Regions from separate parts of the Mesorhizobium sp. WSM4846 genome, predicted to be linked through region 2. Evidence: predicted binding sites of a transcription regulator. Region 2 holds the regulator's gene; each other region holds the start of a gene.

Region 1 (3,276 bases), on a different contig from region 2:
ATCATGCCGATATCGGCGGCACCGCGCCCGGCTCGATGACGCCGCTCGCCACCACCGTCGACGAGGAAGGCGTGCTGTTCGACAATTTCCGCATCGTCGATCGCGGCCGCTTCCGCGAGAAGGAACTGGAGACGCTGCTCACCGACCACCCCTACCCGGCACGCAATCCGCACCAGAACATCGCAGACCTGAAGGCGCAGATTGCCGCCAATGAAAAGGGCGTGGCCGAGTTGCGCGAGATGGTCGCGCATTTCGGCCTTGGCGTGGTCGAGGCCTATATGGGCCATGTCCAGGACAATGCCGCCGAAAGCGTGCGCCGCGTGCTGGAGCGGCTGCCCGACAGCTCCGTATACGAGTATCCGACCGACACCGGCCAAATCATCAAGGTGAAGATATCGGTCGACCGGCAAAAACGCGAGGCAACCGTCGACTTCACCGGCACATCGCCGGTCATGAAGAACAACTTCAACGCCCCCGAGCCGGTCGCCCGCGCAGCCGTGCTCTATGCGTTCCGCGTCATGGTCGAGGACATGATCCCGATGAATGCCGGGTGTCTGAGACCGATCAACATCATCATTCCCGAAGGTTGCATGCTGAAGCCGACCTACCCGGCCGCGGTCGTCGCCGGCAATGTCGAGACCTCGCAGCATGTCACCAATGCGCTGTTCGGCGCCATGGGCGCGATGGCCAATGCGCAAGGCACGATGAACAACCTCACCTTCGGCAACAAGCAGTACCAGTATTACGAGACGATCTGCTCCGGCTCGCCGGCAGGCCGGATGAACAACGGCCGCGGCTTTGCCGGCACCTCCGGCGTCCACACCCACATGACCAATTCGCGCCTGACCGACCCGGAAGTGCTGGAGTTGCGGTTCCCCGTCCTGCTCGAGGATTTCCACATCCGCAAAGGCTCCGGCGGCAAAGGCAAATGGAGTGCCGGCGACGGCACCGAGCGCACCATCCGTTTCCTCGAAAAGATGGAATGCGCCATCCTGTCCTCACATCGCAATCGCCCGCCGCAAGGCCTGGACGGCGGCGGCGATGGCGAGGTCGGCTCGACCAAGGTTCGCCGCAAGGATGGCCGTATCGAAGTCCTGAAGGCTTGCGACCAGACGGTGCTCGAGGCCGGCGAAGCCGTCATCGTGACGACGCCTACGCCGGGCGGATTCGGCCGCCTCTAAGGAGGCATCCAGAATTCGCTCCGGCGAGTCAGGTGGGGTGGTTTTCGAGAACCGAAGCGGAGCGGACATTTGGGTCCGTGAGCATCGGAAGCGCAGAAAGCCGCCCCAGATGACCGCCGGAGTAGAATTATCGATGCCTCCGACTGTCACCGGCCTGTCATCCACCTGCGCTACCCGCTTGCGCCAGAGCAAACGGGGAATCGCCTTGTCATGACGGATGTTTCCGGAGAACTGGTTTTTCGCCGCGGCAAGCAAGTTGGCAAAGCCGTCTACCAGAACCGCCCGCTGTCGAAGGCAGGCCTCTCCGAGCGGCTCTTCGCCTTGCTGTTTTCCGGCCTCGTCTATCCGCAGATCTGGGAAGACCCCGACGTCGACATGGAGGCGATGCAGCTTGGCCAGGGCCACCGCGTCGTCACCATCGCTTCGGGCGGCTGCAACATACTTGCCTATCTCACCCGGTCACCCGAAAGGGTCGACGCCGTCGATCTCAACGCCGCCCATATCGCGCTGAACCGCATGAAGCTCGAAGCGGTGCGCCATCTGCCGTCGCAGGGCGACCTGTTCCGTTTCTTCGGCGCTGCCGAGACCCGTCACAATTCACAAGCCTACGACCGTTTCATCGCGCCGCATCTCGACCCGGTCAGCCGCCACTACTGGGAACATCGCAACTGGCGCCGGCGTCGCCGCATCGCCGTCTTCGACCGCAATTTCTACCAGACCGGCCTGCTCGGCCTGTTCATCGCCATGGGCCACCGCACCGCCAAATTCTTCGGCGTCGATCCGGCCGGCATCATGGAAGCCAAAAGCATGGCCGACCAGCGCCGCTTCTTCGACGAGGAACTGGCGCCGGTCTTCGAAAAACCGCTGCTGAAATGGGCAACATCGCGAAAAGCCTCGCTGTTCGGCCTCGGCATTCCGCCGGCGCAGTACGATTCGCTGATCACCTCGGGCGACGGCACCATGGCCAGCGTGCTGAAGGCCCGGCTGGAAAAGCTCGCCTGCGACTTTCCGCTGGAGAACAACTATTTCGCCTGGCAGGCTTTTGCCCGCCGCTATCCCAATCCCGGCGAGGCGGCGCTGCCCGCCTATCTCGAAAAACGCAACTACCAGGCGATCCGCAACAATGTCGACCGCGTCGCCATCCACCATGCCAATCTGATCGAGTTCCTTGCCGGCAAGGATGCCGGTTCGGTCGACCGCTTCGTCCTGCTCGATGCGCAGGACTGGATGACCGACGACCAGCTCAATGCGCTGTGGGCCGAGATCACCCGCACCGCGTCGACCGATGCCCGCGTCATCTTCCGCACTGCGGCCGAGCCCAGCCTGTTGCCCGGCCGGGTCTCCAATTCGCTGCTCGACCAGTGGAGCTATGCGGACGAGGCCTCGCGCCAATTCTCGGCCCGCGACCGTTCGGCCATCTATGGCGGCTTCCACCTCTATGTGAAGCAAGCCGCATGAGCGCGACCGATCTGCCGGCCAGGCGCGGCGAACCGCCGGCCGGGCACGCCGAACTGATGGACGACGTCTACCGCTGGCAGCGCCACGTCTACGACCTGACCCGCAAATATTACCTGCTCGGCCGCGACCGGCTGATATCAGGGCTGGATGTGCCGGCCGGCGGCACCGTGCTCGAGCTTGGCTGCGGCACCGGCCGCAACATCGTCCTCGCCGCCCGCCTTTATCCCGACGCCCGCTTCTTCGGTCTCGATATTTCAGCCGAAATGCTGGAAACGGCCACTGCTGCCATTGCCCGCGAAGGTCTTTCCGGCCGCGTCAAGCTGGCGCGCGGCGACGCCACCGATTTCGACGCGAAGGCGCTATTTTCCATCGAAAGCTTCGACCGCATTTTTGTCTCCTATTCGCTGTCGATGATCCCCGGCTGGGAGAAGACGATTTCCGCGGCACTTGCAGCCCTGTCACCCGGCGGTTCGCTGCACGTCGTCGATTTCGGCCAGCAGGAGGCCCTGCCCCGCTGGTTCCGCACGCTGCTGCGCGGCTGGCTGAGAAAATTCCACGTCGAGCCGCGTGAGGCCCTGCGGGACGTCCTGGAATCGGAATCTGCAAGACGCGGCGCAACCCTTCGGTTTAGAACGCT
Region 2 (3,276 bases):
CTGTCGGTCGCCGTCATCGATTATGCCGGACAAGTGGTCGCCGAGGAACAGCGCCGGCTGGACACGCTGACCATGTCGCGTGACGCGCTGATCGACGAATGTGTCGCCATCGTCCGGCGCCGGCTCGAAGATCCCGACCTCGATGTCCAAAGCGTCGCCCGCATCGCGCTGGCGATCCAGGGCATCACCGATTCCCACGCGCGCGCCATGTTGTGGTCGCCGATCACGCCGCAGACGAACATCGCCTTCGCCGACATTCTGGAACGCGAGTTCGGCATCCCGGCCATCATGGAGAACGACTGCAACATGATGGCCGTGGCGCTGCACTGGCGCCACCCGGATCGCTACCGCGACGATTTCATCGCCATCCTGCTCTCGCACGGCATCGGTATGGGGCTGGTGCTGAAGGGCGATCTGTTCACCGGCACCCACTCCTCAGGCGGCGAATTCGGCCACATGATCCATCGGCCGGGCGGCGCGCTTTGCCGCTGCGGGCTGCGCGGCTGCGTCGAGGCTTATGCCGGCAACTACGCCATCTGGCGCAACGCAAGGCTGTTGAGCGAGAACGCCGAGCCGGTCGCCGATGTCAGCGACGCCGACATGCGGGCCTTGGCGGCCCGGGCGCGCGAGATGGACGGACCGGAGCGCGAAGCCTACCGCAAGGCCGGCGAGGCGCTCGGCTTCGGGCTCGGCAGCCTGTTTGCGCTGATCGATCCGGCGCCGGTGGCCATGGTCGGCGCCAGCGCTGCCGCCTTCGACCTGATCGAGCCGGCCCTGCGCGAGGCCATCGCCCAGACCGCCGGCGGCCAGCATTCGGGTTCGATTTCCTTCGACACCGAGCCGAACGAGCTGCCGCTGATCCGCGAAGGCTGCGCCATGCGGGCCCTAAGCTTCGTCGATCAGGAGATTTTCGCGCCGAGCATCCAGGCACGAGCCGGCTCGGTCGGAAAGAACGTGGCTTGAATCCGAAGGCAGGGATTCCCGGGTCGCGACTTGGGGAGTGTTGAGATTCAGGTCAGGCCGAGTCGAGAATGGTGGGTTCCGAGAACCGGGGCGGAGCGTACTTTCGGGTACGTCAGCACCGGAAGCGCAGGTATCAGCCGTTCGCAGGCCGGCATCACCTGAACGTCAGCTAGTCTTCCCTGATCGCATAGCCGGCGCCGCGGATGGTGCGGATGACATCGGGCATGCGACCATTGTTGACCGCCTTGCGCAACCGGCCGACATGGACGTCCACAGTGCGCTCGTCGATGTAGATCGTCTCGCCCCAGACATTGTCGAGCAACTGACTGCGCGAGAAGACCCGGCCCGGGTGGCGCATCATGAATTCGAGCAGCCGGAATTCGGTCGGCCCGAGCCGGATCTCGCTCTTCTTGCGATAGACCCGGTGCGATTCACGATCGAGCATGATGTCGCCGACCTTGAGCACGCTGGACAGCACTTCGGGCTTGGCGCGGCGCAGCAGCGCCTTGACCCTGGCCATGAATTCCGGTGTCGAGAACGGCTTGACCAGATAGTCGTCGGCTCCGGTCGAAAGGCCGCGCACCCGGTCGCTCTCCTCGCCGCGCGCGGTCAGCATGATGATCGGCAGCCGCTCGGTTTCGGGGCGCACCCGAAGGCGCCGGCAAAGCTCGATGCCGGAAACCGCCGGCACCATCCAGTCGAGCACCAAAAGATCGGGCACGTTTTCCTGCAGCCGGATTTCGGCCTCGTCGCCGCGCGTCACCACCTCGACTTGATAGCCTTCGGATTCAAGATTGTAACGGAGGAGGACGCCCAGCGGCTCTTCATCCTCCACCACCATGATGCGCGGCGCGATCATCGGCCGGTCACTCCTGTCATGTCGCCGGCGCCGACATCGTCGTTTCGTCGAGCTTCGGGCGATCCGCCGGCAATTGCTGCCCGGTCACGACAAAATAGGCGTTTTCGGCGATGTTGGTGACATGATCGCCGATACGCTCGAGATTCTTGGCGCAGAACAGAAGGTGCGTGCAGGCGGTGATGTTGCGCGGATCCTCCATCATGTAGGTCAGGAGCTCGCGAAAAACCGCCGTATATTTCACGTCGATCTTCTGGTCGTCGGCGCGCAGTTCCTTCAACGCGCCGGCATCGCGCGACACATAGTGCTCGACCACGCCGCGCAGCTGCACAAGAACGAGATCCGCCATCGCGTCGATACCGTGCGACAGATTACGCGGCGTCGCGCTCTGCCCGACTGCGCTGACCCGCTTGGCAATGTTCTTGGCCAGATCGCCGATGCGCTCGAGATCGCCCGCCATGCGGATTGCGCCAACCACGGCGCGCAGATCCTGCGCCATCGGCTGCCGCTTGGCGATCAGCGTGATCGCGCTGTCGTCGAGCTCGCGCTGCCGCGCATCCATGATGGCGTCGTCCGAGACGACGCGCTGCGCCATCGCATTGTCCGACGCAAGCAACGCGCGGATCGAGGCCGCCACCATTGCGGCGGCGAGCTCGTCCATGTCGCGGATCAGCCGGTCGATGTGCTCCAGTTCCTCGTCGAAAGATGCGACGGTGTGTTCACCCATGGTGCTGTCCTCGTGTTCGAAATTCGCCGGACCGCTCAGCCGAACCGGCCGGTGATGTAGTCCTGGGTGCGCTTGTCGTCGGGGTTGGTGAACATCTTGTCGGTCGCGCCCTCCTCGACCAGATAGCCGAGATGGAACATCGCCGTGCGTTGCGACACGCGCGCCGCCTGCTGCATCGAATGGGTGACGATGACGATCGTATAATTCTGGCGCAGTTCGTCGATCAGTTCCTCGACGCGGGCGGTGGCGATCGGATCGAGCGCCGAACAGGGCTCGTCCATCAGGATCACTTCCGGCGACACGGCGATGGCGCGCGCGATGCACAGACGCTGCTGCTGCCCGCCGGACAGGCCGGTACCCGACTCGAGCAGGCGATCCTTGACCTCGTTGAACAGTCCGGCCTTCTTCAGGCTCGATTCGACGATGCCGTCCAACTCGGCCTTGCTCCTGGCCAGGCCGTGGATGCGCGGACCGTAGGCGACGTTTTCGTAGATCGACTTCGGAAACGGGTTCGGCTTCTGGAATACCATGCCGACGCGAGCTCGCAGCTCGACGACATCGATTTTCGGGTCGTAGACATCCTCGCCGTCGAGCGTGATCTTGCCGCTCACCCGCGCGATATCGATGGTGTCGTTCATTCGGTTCAGGCAACGCAGGAACGTCGACTTGCCACAGCCCGATGGCCCGATCAACGCCGTCACCTGATGCTCGCGGACATCGAGATCGACGT
Region 3 (3,276 bases), on a different contig from region 2:
GCACATTTGCCGGTAGGGCTGCGCGAGCGCGTCGCGACCTTCGTGGCTCCGCCGCTGCATGATTTCGAAGAAGTGCCAGCGGGGCATCCTACAGACCAACCGTTCGGTCGCCCGAAATACAAATCCACCCATGGATTTCGACCAGGTATGAGTGCGGACGACCGTATCTGCATCATCTCCGGGGCCGGCCTGCCAAGTGCCGTGGCGGAAGAGGCTGAAGCAACACGCCTCGCGCCGACGCTTGCATCCATCCTTGGGCTACCCACTGAGACATTTCCCGATCTGCCGCTTTTCGAGTAAACAGGTTTTGTGCCCATTTGGGGAATGCAATGGCCGTATCGACAGTTGAAGTGGTGCTTAATGAAACGTTGGGAAGTGGTTCGCTCCGGTATACTCAATGACATCCACGCGGGAGCCTTCGAGAATGGTCGTCTGCCCGGCGATTTTGTCCTGGCGGAACGATTTGGCGTCAATCGACATACCGTGCGCAATGCAATCAAGGCCCTGGAGTCTGAAGGGGCTCTGCGGGTGCAACACGGTGTCGGTACGTTCGTTGCCGACGACTTCATTTCGCATACCTTGGACAGTGATCCGAGATTCACGTTCAAGCTTCTTGGCCAGAACAAGTCGGTGAAGCGGGAGATATTGTCGATCAACGAGATCTCTGTCGAACCGGAATTTGCATCGCATTTGAAGATCGCGCCCTCAGCGCTCGTTATTGCCGTAAGGTCGAGTTCGTTCATCAACGATTGGCCCTTGGCGACCGGAACCGCATATTATCCCGTCGAGCGCGTTCCTGGTCTCGCCACCGCGTTCGAGGGGCTGAACTCTCCGACAGCGGCCCTGAAGCGTTGTGGCATCCCGCAATACAAGCGAAAATGGACGCGGATAACGGCCAGAAGGCCTACCCAACAGGAAGCCCTTTTGTTGCGAATATCTTCGTCCAGTCCAGTGCTGTTTGAAACCAATGTCGATGTGACACCAGACGGATTGCCGATCAAATACGCCTTCAGCGTTATCCGAGCCGACAGATATGAATATCTGATAGAAGGCGACGGCTAAACCCAGATTGCCGGCGAATGGAAAGGGAGCTTGTGCGTGGCTTCAACCTTCCAAACGACGGTATCTTCCCTCCTCGGATCAACACTTTTTTACCAGAACAGCGTCTTGTCATTAAAGTGTTGCAAAGTGCTTCTAACTAGATACCTAGATATCTATGTATCAACTTAGGTCTGGTCCGTTATCCACGCCTCAATCGAGCGGCGAATGCAAGTGCGCAATCAAATGGAAAAAAGGCAGCGATGGATGGCGGTTCTGGCGCGAACCATGTGCGAAGACCTTGAGCGCGCATGGAGCGATCTGCCCACCGCACCACAATATGAATGGCTGCGTCGGCCCGAGACCGGCCTCGTCCTGTTGCGTGGACGGGCAGGCGGTACCGGCAGCCCCTTTAACCTCGGTGAGGCCACGATGACCCGATGTGCGCTGAGGCTAGCCGACGGCACGACGGGGTTCGCCTTCGTGCTCGGACGCGACCAACGCCAGGCGGAACTGGCGGCAGTCTTCGATGCGCTTCTTCAAAGGGCGGATGAAGTCGCGGCCGAGAGTCATGAATTGGTCGCTCGATTCGAAGCAATACAAGCGAGCCGCCGTGAGCTGAAGAGCCGCAAGGCGGCTTCCACAAAGGTCGATTTTTTTGCAATGGCGCGAGGCACGAGTCCGGAATGAGCAGCATTATGGACACTTCCGGGATCGAGCCCGGATTCACGCATCCCGTCTTCGATAGCCAAGACACGTTCCGCCGTATCCTGGATGCCTATGCATATGTGGGCCGTCCGCAAACGCTCGGCTCTGAAACTACGGCAGTTGGACCGCTCGCACCGGCGACCGTCTCCGCTTGCCTCACATTGGCAGACTTCGAAACACCGATCTGGCTCGATTACCGATCCAGCGGCGACGAGGTCCGCAATTACCTTCGGTTTCACTGCGCTACACCGTTCGTGGTTGGCGCGGAAGAAGCGGTATTTGGCATCGTGACGGATCCGGTGACGATGCCACGCCTGGCAGAGTTTCATCTCGGAACCGAGTTGGAGCCGCAGACTTCGACAACCATTATTGTCCAGGTCCCCTCCTTTACTGCCGGTTCACCGGTTCGGTGGCGTGGGCCTGGGATCCAGCACGAGGCCTCGGTCGCCATTGAGGGGCTTCCGTCGTGGTTCTGGGGAGAGTGGCAGCTCAATCAGGAGCTTTATCCAATCGGGGTGGATGTCCTCTTTACCTCCGGAAACGCAATCATTGCTCTTCCTCGCAGCATATCGGTGGAGATCTAAATGGCATATGTGGCTGTTAAAGGGGGCGAGCAGGCTATTCTCAACTCGCACCGCTTGATCGCAGAGGATAGGCGCGGCGATCCTGAAGTCCCCGAACTTGCGGTTACTCAGATTGCCGAGCAACTCGGTCTCGCTGTCGATCGGGTGATGTGCGAGGGCTCGGTCTACGACAGAGAGCTTGCAGCGCTCGCATTGAAGCAGGCTCAGGGCGACGCAGTCGAGGCGATCTTCCTACTCCGGGCTTTCCGGACGACCCTGCCGCGCTTTGCGGTGTCGAAAGCGATCAATACGGATCGGATGGCAATCCAGCGACGGATCTCTGCCACCTTCAAGGACGTTCCGGGAGGCCAGGTCCTCGGTTCGACCTACGAATACACGCATCGGCTGCTTGATTTCGACCTCGTCGACAACGCTGAAGTCGAGGAGCTGAAAGCGGAACTTGGTGAGACCCCGCTTGACGCCAATTGTCCGCGTGCTTTCGACAGCATCTCGGATGAAGGCCTGATCGAAGCCGAAGTGCCTGCGCCAGATGAAGCCTCGGTGTTCGATCTAACGCGAGAGCCTCTGGCGCTACCGGCCGGTCGCGATCAGCGTTTGCAGAACCTAGCACGTGGCGATGAAGGATTTGTCGTGGGATTGGCCTATTCCGCCCTGCGCGGCTATGGCGCAGCCCATCCCTATGTCGGCGAAACCCGGGTCGGAGACGTCGCGATCGAGCTCATTCCCGAGGAACTGGGCTTTCCCGTTTCGATAGGAGACATCACCGTCACGGAATGCCAGATGTTGGACTTGTTTGCGGGCTCGGACGACGAACCAGCACGCTTCACGCGGGGATATGGTCTCTCCTTTGGAAAGAGTGAGCGCAAGGCGATGGGAATGGCGATCATCGATCGGTCGTTGCGGTCGCGCGAATATGGCGAGGATGTGAAATACCCCGCACAGGACG

What was found. The regulator PhoB, encoded in region 2, activates phosphate uptake and scavenging genes when phosphate is short. The targets are predictions, from matches to a motif close to TGTCATNNANCTGTCAT.
Region 1: a site for PhoB is predicted at 1,326-1,342, ahead of AC0L15_RS10760 (BtaA family protein). Genes of this name have one in related genera too.
Region 3: a site for PhoB is predicted at 1,169-1,185, ahead of phnG (phosphonate C-P lyase system protein PhnG). Genes of this name have one in related genera too.

Annotation. Positions count from the first base shown of each region.
Region 1 covers NZ_JBVVPZ010000009.1:36,731-40,006, reverse strand. The annotation lists gene AC0L15_RS10765 (hydantoinase B/oxoprolinase family protein) at 1-1,181, shown strand, start outside; gene AC0L15_RS10760 (BtaA family protein) at 1,392-2,639, shown strand; gene AC0L15_RS10755 (class I SAM-dependent methyltransferase) at 2,636-3,276, shown strand, end outside.
Region 2 covers NZ_JBVVPZ010000025.1:19,299-22,574, reverse strand. The annotation lists gene AC0L15_RS20415 (ROK family protein) at 1-963, shown strand, start outside; gene phoB (phosphate regulon transcriptional regulator PhoB) at 1,133-1,822, opposite strand; gene phoU (phosphate signaling complex protein PhoU) at 1,839-2,546, opposite strand; gene pstB (phosphate ABC transporter ATP-binding protein PstB) at 2,582-3,276, opposite strand, start outside.
Region 3 covers NZ_JBVVPZ010000011.1:111,858-115,133, forward strand. The annotation lists gene AC0L15_RS12585 (alkaline phosphatase family protein) at 1-300, shown strand, start outside; gene phnF (phosphonate metabolism transcriptional regulator PhnF) at 361-1,062, shown strand; gene phnG (phosphonate C-P lyase system protein PhnG) at 1,267-1,728, shown strand; gene phnH (phosphonate C-P lyase system protein PhnH) at 1,725-2,330, shown strand; gene AC0L15_RS12605 (carbon-phosphorus lyase complex subunit) at 2,331-3,276, shown strand, end outside.